DNA from 2 places in the Clostridium sp. genome. Region 1 is predicted to be linked to the other one. Evidence: riboswitches for the same ligand, from Rfam matches in the RefSeq annotation. Region 1 holds a riboswitch; the other holds the start of a gene.
What was found. A riboswitch is a leader RNA that binds a small molecule or an ion and turns the genes downstream of it on or off. The one in region 1 is predicted to bind S-adenosylmethionine.

Region 1 (4,892 bases):
GTTTGCAGTGATACATCTGCTTCAAATCTTCACCGCATTCCTTCCTTATCTTGTTCAGTTCAAAATCATTTACAGTAGGTCTATCTTGAAATACACTTCCCTCAACCGGTATAAGCGGCATTATATTGGTCATATATGCACCACATTCTTTTGCCATTTTAACTATATCATGTACATGATTATCATTTATCCCTTTTATAAGAACGATGTTTACTTTCGATACAATTCCCTTCTGGGTAATATACTTCAATCCTGAAAGCTGATTATGAAGTAATATTCTTCCTGCTTCTTCACCTTCATATTTTTTCCCCAGATAATTTACGAACTTGTAGATTTGTCCACCTATTTTCGGATCAACCGCATTTATTGTTATCGTTATGTGGCTGACTCCAAGCTTTATAAGTTCATCTGCATAAAACGGAAGCATCAGTCCATTAGTTGAAAGACAGAATGTAATATTAGGAGAAACTTCTTTTATAAGTTCTATTGACCTTTTTGTCTCTTCAAAATTTGCAAGTGGATCTCCCGGCCCGGCTATTCCAACTACAGTCAAATTATTCAGTTTTTCTTTCACAACCTTGAATCTATCTCTTGCACCCTCAGGAGTCAGGACCTCACTTGTAACTCCCGGTCTTGTCTCATTTACACAGTCATACTTTCTATTACAAAAATTACAGCTTACATTGCATTTTGGAGCTACCGGTATATGCATTCTTGCATACTTATGGGCAATACAGTTGTAACATGGATGTTGAAGTGTTTTACTGTCAATATTTTTTGCTGCTTCTATACTCATAAATTTCCTCCCAATTATTAATAAAAAAGGCTAAAGAAAATTTCAATTTCTTTAGCCTTCAGTTTTTCTGATCAACTAAATAACATTGCTTATTATCCAATAAGACCGTGTTCCAGCATTATTGATTCCAATTCCTCCTGTGCCATAGGTTTTGGAATTACAAACATGTCATTTCCGTCTATGGCTTTAGCTAGTGATCTATACTCATCTGCCTGTTTAGCCTTAGGATCATATTGTATGACAGTCTGCTTGTTTATTTCTGCCTTTGTAACCTCCGGACTCCTCGGTACGAAATATATCAACTGGCTTCCCAGCTTTTTAGCAAATGCATCAAGCAGTTCATATTCATTGTCAACCTTTCTGCTGTTGCATATTATTCCTCCCAGTCTTACTCCACCGGCATTTGCAAATTTGCTTATACCCTTTGATATGTTGTTTGCCGCATACATTGCCATCATTTCACCGCTGGCTACTATATATATCTCCTGTGCTTTTCCTTCACGTATAGGCATTGCAAAACCACCGCATACAACATCACCAAGTACATCGTAGAAAACATAATCAAGATCATCCGTATATGCACCAAGCTGTTCAAGCATGTTGATGGAAGTTATTATTCCCCTTCCTGCACATCCAACTCCCGGTTCCGGTCCTCCTGATTCAACACACTTTATGTTTCCAAAGCCTGTCTTCAATATTGCATCAAGATCGACATCTTCTCCTTCTTCCCTCAATGTATCCAGGACTGTCTTCTGAGCCAATCCTCCCAAAAGCAACCTCGTGGAATCTGCCTTCGGATCACATCCTACTACCATAACATGTTTTCCCAACTCTGCCAGTCCTGCAGTAAGATTCTGTGTTGTAGTGGACTTTCCAATTCCACCTTTTCCGTAAATAGCTACTTGTCTCATTTAATTTTCCTCCTAAATATTTTAAAGTAAATCAGAATAAATTATCAATAGAAAACAAAAAGGCCAACTTCTTACAAGATACATTCAATAAATATCCTGTAGAATTTGACCTCTAGTTTTCTAGTCAATCAAAAATAAAAAATCTTACAGAGAAACTATAAGACTTAAATCTTTCAAAATTTCTCATCTTCCAGGTTTAACCTGCTGGAATTAGCACCATTGAACAATACATTATTCAGGTTGCCGGGCATCATAGGGCCAGTCCCTCCACCACTCTCGATAAGATCCATATTTAATTATTGTATATATCATACTTAATTTAAATATAATTGTCAATAGCAAATTTAACTTTTTTTGATTTATTTATTAATTAAATCTAGTAAGCACCACTGAATATATGTCTTCCAACAGCCTAAGGCCTCCATTATAGCCTACATAGGAGCTGCTTATTATGAGCCTCTCAAAAACAGGCCATGATATCGTTATATAATGTGCTTTTGTCTCACTGGCAATCTTTTTCTCCCACGAGCTTCCTATTATCAGCGGATATCCATAATAATCCGTGTTTCTGATCTCCTCATCTATTTTGTAGCCGTCCGTTGTAAACTCTACTTCTGCTTCTATACCATCGTTTAATTCTTTAAAATATCCTTTTATGTCATCTTGATATTTTAGAGGTGCATCATCAATTATATACTGCTTAGATGGAAACAGTCCAAGATCGTTTATCAAAAACTTCGTCACAGCCAGAGTATACTGCGAATCGGAAACCACAACAAATCTTTTGGACATAACACGGGTTTCCAGAAATACATCTGCGAATCTCTCTATATAGTAATAATATTCTTCTTCATTCCTGTTTACAATTTTTTCAACCTTTTTTCCGTCTATTCCTGCAAATTCACCTACAGCTCTCAAAAATTTGCTAGTTTCAAAAGCTCCTATGGGAAGAACCGGGTAGTGGAAATATGGAGTACCAAATTTGCTCTTTAAAAGTTCCATATTTTCAATTCCAACCCAGGGCGATACCAGAAGATTGAATTCGGCTTCCGGTATCTTGTCTATATTTTTTATCCCTCTTCCATATCCAAATATTGTATTAGGTGTCAGTCCAAGCTGTGAAACGAGGTTCTCAAGTTCTCTCAAATTTCCTGCCCAGAATGGGTCATGAAGGGGAATACCTGCCCATATATTTACAAGTCCCTTTGTCTTTTTATCCGAAGGTTTTAAATACTGTTCTATTATCGCCTTTACAACCCACTCGTGTCCGAGATAATTATTCCCTTTAAATCCCGGTGTCGAGGCGTATATAACCGGTTTTTCTGAGTTCTTGAATGATTTTACAATTTCCTCCGAATCATCTCCGACTATTTCCGAGCTGCAGCTGGTAAGAACTACATACAGGTCTGCATCAACGACCTTCAGTGCATTTTCTATAGTTTCTTTCAGTTTTTTTTCGCCTCCGAATATTACCTCTTTTTCACTTATATTTGTGCAGGGAAATATATGGGATGAAAAATGTCCCGAGCTTCCAAAATCCCTCTCAAGTTTTTCTGCGCATCCAGGGCCGGAATGCAGGATTGGAATAGCATTTGTTATTCCATGTACAGTCTGCATGGCAGCCATGGCACATTTATATCTTGGCTGGTCCAGTATTTTTGACATATTACTTCACCTTTTCCTTTTCTGCTTTGTATTTTTTGAAAAATGCCGAGTTTTTCTGCTTGTACCACCAATCCGTGTACGGGAGCTTTACCCTTGAGGCAAGATTTTTCTCAAAGCTTCTATTTTTAATGGTATCAAGAACACTATATGCAAAATTCAGTGTTCCTCTGTAACCAAATATCATATACTCGTCATTTACACAGAGTGCAGGAACACCCTGTTTTATTGCCCACACAGTAGTACCTGGATGTCTCGAAAAATATATGTCCGGCTTGTATTCATTCAATATATTTAGCACTTCATAGTTTTGCTGCTCAGTTACACTCAGCTTTATATTGTCAGGTGAATTTTTATACAGATAGCTGGCTGCAGGCGGAAGATTATTATTGTCATGTTTTCTGTCATAATGCCAGGATGCCGCCCATACTACTTCAATTCCAAGTTCCTGGAGCACTCTCGCAACTTCAAAGGTATAGCCGGGTCCCATTCCAAGAACTGCACGGAGTCCTTTCAACTCCTCTTTAACCTTTTCTATTTTGGGGATATATTTTTTCCTTTCCCCTTCTATATAATTTTCAACTTCACTTTCCTTTTTTATTACCTTTCCTATCTGCCTCAGCCATGTTTCAAAACCGGTAACACCAAGTGGATTTATGGTCCTTATATAGGGAACTCCATATTTCTCCTCGAGCCCGTTTCCAAGGTATGTTCCAAGAGTACCGCATATACATACAGTGGCAAGTGACTCTGACAGGTGTTCCAGCTCCTCTACAGTTGAATTCTGATACAGGAACACGGGTTTTACTCCAAAATTTGCAAATATATCGGTTATTTCGTTTCGTGCACTTTCATAAAAGTTTTTGAAATTTATTATATTTCGTTTTTGTAGGGGCGGTTTTACAATACTCGTTAGGACTGCATGATCCGATGCATCAAAACCTGATGCCCACACTCTGGATCTGAAACCTTCACAGTGCACTGCCGCTATGGGAACCGGTATTTCCTCCCTTGATTTTTCAATTACACTATCTACATCCTCACCTATAATTCCGGAAGCACAGGATGTTCCTACAAATATGGCTTTAGGCTTGTATCTTTCATATACCTCTCTTATGATATCTCCAAGGCTACCTGCTGCACCAAATACAGTATCCCTTTCATTCATATCGGTTCCCACAAATACAGTGTTGTTTACAATTCCCCTTTTAGCTGCCATCTGGCTGTTTGTTACATTTATGTTGGCAGCCATGGCAGTACATCCCGAGGGAGCATGGTTTATTACGGCAATATCCCTTATCCCAGACAGCTGTCCAAGTGCACAGCCTGCATTGCAGGAGCTTGACTGGCTGAAACATCTCTCCCTGTTGTTCAAAGTACCATTTTGGGATCTGCTTACAAGGTCATTGAGATTTCCCACGTAACCCGTAATTGCTCCCAGTCGGCTTTCTCTCGACGGTGCAAGAGAGTTTTTCAAATTGATTGACATAAAAATTACCTCCTAACTATGTCTTGACAGTATT
Region 2 (4,892 bases), 1.1 Mb from region 1:
TCATTTGCGCCACTTTAATACGTTTTTCTGTAATATTTTTATAGCTGAGAAACATATGGTACCTATTATACCGATAGTTATCATTCCTACAATAGTTTCAGGATATTGCATTAAAGTATAAGATGTCCAAGTATAATATCCAATTCCATATTTACCAGAAATCATTTCAGCAGCTATAACACTCATCCATGAATTACCTACTCCTAAAGTAAGTCCTGTAAAAATATTAGGTACAGAACTTGAAAAATAAACATACTTAATCAATTGCCATCTAGTGGCATTCATACTTCTTGCTGCATCAATAAGAGATAAATTAACTTGTTGTGTTCCTGCAATAGTATTAATTAATATAGGAAAAAATGCACCTAAAAATGTTATAAAAATTATACTACCTTCAGCCGATGGGAATATCAATATTGCTATAGGTATCCATGCAATTTGAGGTATAGGTCTCAACATTTCAAAGACCGGTGAAATAAAATTTTTTGCAAAATTGGTCAGTCCTATCAACAGACCAAATATTACCCCCATAGGAAGAGCTAATATACATCCAGATATAACTCTTGCACTACTATATAGAACATGCATATAAAATACCTTATCTACTAAAACTATCTTAATTGATTTCAAAACTTCCAAGGGAGATGGCAGATTTCCAAACATCAATGGCTTTCTTAGATTAAATTTAACAAATATATACCATATAACAATAAATACTGCTATGGAAATTATATGATAAATATATCTTTTTATTTTTAAATAAGGAGCCGTGTTTTGCTTCATAATTATCTTCTCCTTTTACTTTACCTGCTGCCAATTTCCTTTTAAGACTTCTTCACTGGGATATGCGATTTTCGAATCTTTGTATGCTTCCTTTATATATTGAGAATCAACAAATTCATTTAAATCGACATTTTTGATCTTTCCAAGTTTTTCTAAAAAGTCTTTACTTCCTTCCAATGTAGATACGTCTTTATCGTATATAACTGGATCGAATCTTACGTTATTCACTATTTTTTTTGTGACCTCTAATGAATATTTACTTTCGTCAGAAAATATTTTGGCTGCTTCATCTGGATTTTCCCTTATAAATTTATGTGCTTCAATTAATGCTTTCAATAATGCCACAGTATAGTCTTTATTCTTTTCCACCCATGATCTATCTGCCACAATTCCATCTAAATAATCAACTTTAGTATCACTGCCATCTACCAATACTTTCCCGATTCCTTTATTTTCTATCAGGCTGGTAAATGGTTCCCATACTGCAAGGGCATCTATTTTATTCTGTTCCAAATTAGTCATTCCAACAGTTAGATCCTGATTTACTATATTTACTTTATCCGTTACACCATTCTTGTCTAATTCATTGAGCAATAGTCTATGCGCACTGGATCCCAATGGAACTGCTACAGTTTTCCCGGATAAATCCTTAACAGAAGTTATTTTACTATTTTTAGGAACCAAAATAGCTTGATTTTTTCCGTTTTCTCCCTTTCCATCAAAAGCTAAAAATACGGATTTATAATTTGAACTCGATTGACCTTTTTCACCATTAATAATTATTGGCATATCTCCCATAAAAGCAAATTGAAGTTTGCCTGCTACCATGTTATTAGTTAAAGGGGGGCCCGATTGAGCATTGAACCAATCAACCACAAAGTCCTTATCAGGATATTTTTCTTCAAGATATTTTTCAAAAAGTTTTTTATTCTTTATTATCAATGCACCCCAAGTTTGGGATGTTACTGTTTGATAGCCTATTCCTATTTTTACGACTTCTTTTTTACCATTATTATTAGAGTTCTGGCTATTTTGTCCATTTTGTGAACATCCTATAAAAAATACTAATACCAATACTAAAATTAGTATTTGCGACATTATCTTCTTCACACTTTTCAAATTAAATTCCTCCCAATTAATTTTGTTAATTTTTATTATATTTCTATACTTTTTACTATTTTGGTTAAAAGTATATTTGTTTTTATTTCATTTTTACCACTCCTTTAGTTTTATTTATTAATTTTTTGAATAAAAAAGGTCAAATTTAATCTATTATAAAATATAAAAATATCTATATAATAAATTAAATTTGACCTCTAGTTTTTCTAGTCAGTACAAATTAATACGAATAAAAAACTTCCTCTGGAGAAACCATAGGAAGTTATATCCTTTAAGTTTCTCATCTTTCAGGTATTCCTGCTGGAATTGGCACCATTGAATATAAAATTATTCAGGTTGCCGGGCATCATAGGGCCAGTCCCTCTGCCTCTCTTGATAAGAAGTTTTTTCTTTTTTCAATTTCCTACATGATATAACTTTTAAGATAATTTGTCAACAACATTTTTACAATACTTTTATATTGGTTACATCAATAACATGCTATTTTCTGAACTGAAATGGTATCTTATAGCCAATTGTCTGATTCCTTCTCTATGTTATTGTAGTATATTTCAATATACCAGAATATCGAAAGAGGTGTTGGTATGTCAGTATCTGAACAGCTGAAAATTCTATGTGTGAAGCTTGGAATAAGCATCTCCAAGCTTGCCCGGTTATCCGGGAAAAGTCCACAGGCTTTCAGCCAAAAAATGATTCTAGAAAATTTCACCATTACCATATCAAACGCCGGTTATCCTGGGGGAAAAGAGCGTGATAGTATAGATTGTCCTTGGTGTGGTGCTGAAAATGGCACCGGAATAACAAGCGGTAGCGAAATGAAGAAGCTATTCCAGTAGTCGGCTTCTGACCGTAACAAATATCATCCCATAGAGTTTGCGGCCCAACTTCATAAGCGCTTTGTTTTCATTCATACGTTTATCGATGGTAACGGTCGAATTTCCAGGCTGCTTATAAATGCGACTCTTATTCAGGATGGCTTACCTGGCTGTCATTTCTCCGATCTTGCGCCAGGAATATATTAGCCTTCTGAAGCGTGCTCACAAAGACAACCGGCCATTTATTGACTTTATTGCTGAACTGGTTCTTGAGCATGAAATAAAAAGAGCGTAAAACCCTTTGTTTGCTTGGATTTCACGTTCTTTTATTTTACTCCCACTCTATAGTAGAAGGAGGTTTGCTCGTTATGTCATAGACAATTCTGTTTACACCTTTAACTTCATTTACTATCCTTCTTGATACTTTGTCAAGTACCTCATATGGTATCTTGGCCCAATCCGATGTCATAGCATCAGAAGATGTAACCGCCCTGAGTGCAACAGTGTAGCAGTAAGTTCTTTCATCTCCCATGACACCTACCGAACGTATATTAGGAAGGCATGCAAAATACTGCCATATTGATTCGTCCAATCCTGCCTCTGCTATTTCTTCTCTAAATATTGCATCTGCCTCTCTTGTTATTTCGAGCTTTTCCTCTGTAACTGCACCCAATACTCTTATAGCAAGGCCTGGTCCTGGAAAAGGCTGTCTCCAGACTAATTTATGTGGTATTCCCAGTTCTTCACCTACTGCCCTTACCTCATCCTTGAACAACTCTCTGAGAGGTTCAATAAGCTCAAAATTCATATTTTCCGGAAGTCCTCCTACATTGTGGTGGCTCTTTATAGTAGCCGAAGTTCCAAGTCCGCTTTCTACAACATCCGGATATATGGTACCTTGGACAAGAAAAGCTATATCCCCAAGCTTTTCAGCTTCCCGTTCAAATACTCTTATGAATTCTTCTCCAATTATTTTTCTCTTTTTTTCAGGATCATCTACACCTGCAAGTTTGCCTAAAAATCTATCTCCTGCATTTACTCTTATGAAATTCATGTCAAACTGCTTTTTAAATACATCTTCAACCTGATCTCCTTCATTTTTCCTGAGAAGTCCATGATCTACAAATATACATGTAAGCTGCTTGCCTACTGCCTTATGTACAAGTACCGCAGCTACAGAAGAATCAACTCCACCCGACATGGCACATATGACTTTTTTATCTTTTACCTTTTCTCTTATGGATCTGATTTTTTCTTCTACAAAAGATGACATGGACCAGTCACCCTTGAGATTGCATATTGTAAACAAGAAATTTGAAATCATCTTTTTCCCGAAAGGTGTATGCTGTACTTCCGGATGAAATTGAACTCCATATATTCTTCTGGAATCATCTCCCACAGCTGCCACAGGACATTCATCTGTAGTAGCTAAAATTTTAAAACCCTCTGGTGCACGGGAAACCACATCCGTATGGCTCATCCAGCAGCTCTGTTTTTCATCTATTCCATTGAACAAAATACTATTATTGTCCAGCACTACATCTGCTTTTCCATATTCTCTAACTACAGCGCTTTCAACTTTTCCTCCCAGATTGGCACATATAAATTGATGTCCGTAGCATATACCTAGAATAGGAATTCCCAGCTCAAAAATCTCTTTACTTATCTTTGGTGCATTTTCCCCATATACACTTTTGGGACCACCTGTAAATATTATTCCTTTAGGCTTCTTTTCCTTTATCTTATCTACAGGACAAGTATATGGAACTATTTCACAATAGACATTGTTTTCTCTCACTCTTCTTGCTATAAGTTGATTGTACTGTCCACCAAAATCAACTACAATGATCAATTCCCTGTCCATAAATTTCCTCCCAATAAAATTAGTTGCTACTGTCTTACACTATAATTTGGTGCCTCTTTTGTCATTGATATATCATGAGGATGACTTTCTCTCAAGCCTGCTGCAGATTGTACTACAAAGGTGGAATTCTCATATAAATCGTTCAGTGTAGCAGCTCCCAGATATCCCATTCCGGAACGTATTCCTCCAACCAGCTGGAATATGGTATCTGCAACATATCCTTTATAAGGAACTCTTCCTTCCACACCTTCCGGTACCAATTTTTTGTTTCCTTCTTGAAAATATCTGTCTTTACTTCCGCTTGCCATGGC

Region 2: another riboswitch for S-adenosylmethionine. It lies ahead of LKE46_RS00335 (ABC transporter substrate-binding protein); the one in region 1 lies ahead of nifH (nitrogenase iron protein).

Annotation. Positions count from the first base shown of each region.
Region 1 covers NZ_JAKVOI010000001.1:1,097,500-1,102,391, reverse strand. The annotation lists gene nifB (nitrogenase cofactor biosynthesis protein NifB) at 1-796, opposite strand, end outside; gene nifH (nitrogenase iron protein) at 889-1,707, opposite strand; SAM riboswitch class I at 1,888-1,993, opposite strand; gene LKE46_RS05495 (nitrogenase component 1) at 2,074-3,372, opposite strand; gene LKE46_RS05490 (nitrogenase component 1) at 3,374-4,858, opposite strand; gene LKE46_RS05485 (nitrogenase component 1) at 4,871-4,892, opposite strand, start outside.
Region 2 covers NZ_JAKVOI010000001.1:46,276-51,167, reverse strand. The annotation lists gene LKE46_RS00340 (ABC transporter permease) at 1-783, opposite strand; gene LKE46_RS00335 (ABC transporter substrate-binding protein) at 799-1,893, opposite strand; SAM riboswitch class I at 2,180-2,284, opposite strand; gene LKE46_RS00330 (hypothetical protein) at 2,487-2,738, shown strand; gene LKE46_RS17640 (Fic family protein) at 2,769-2,924, shown strand; gene guaA (glutamine-hydrolyzing GMP synthase) at 3,049-4,581, opposite strand; gene guaB (IMP dehydrogenase) at 4,608-4,892, opposite strand, start outside.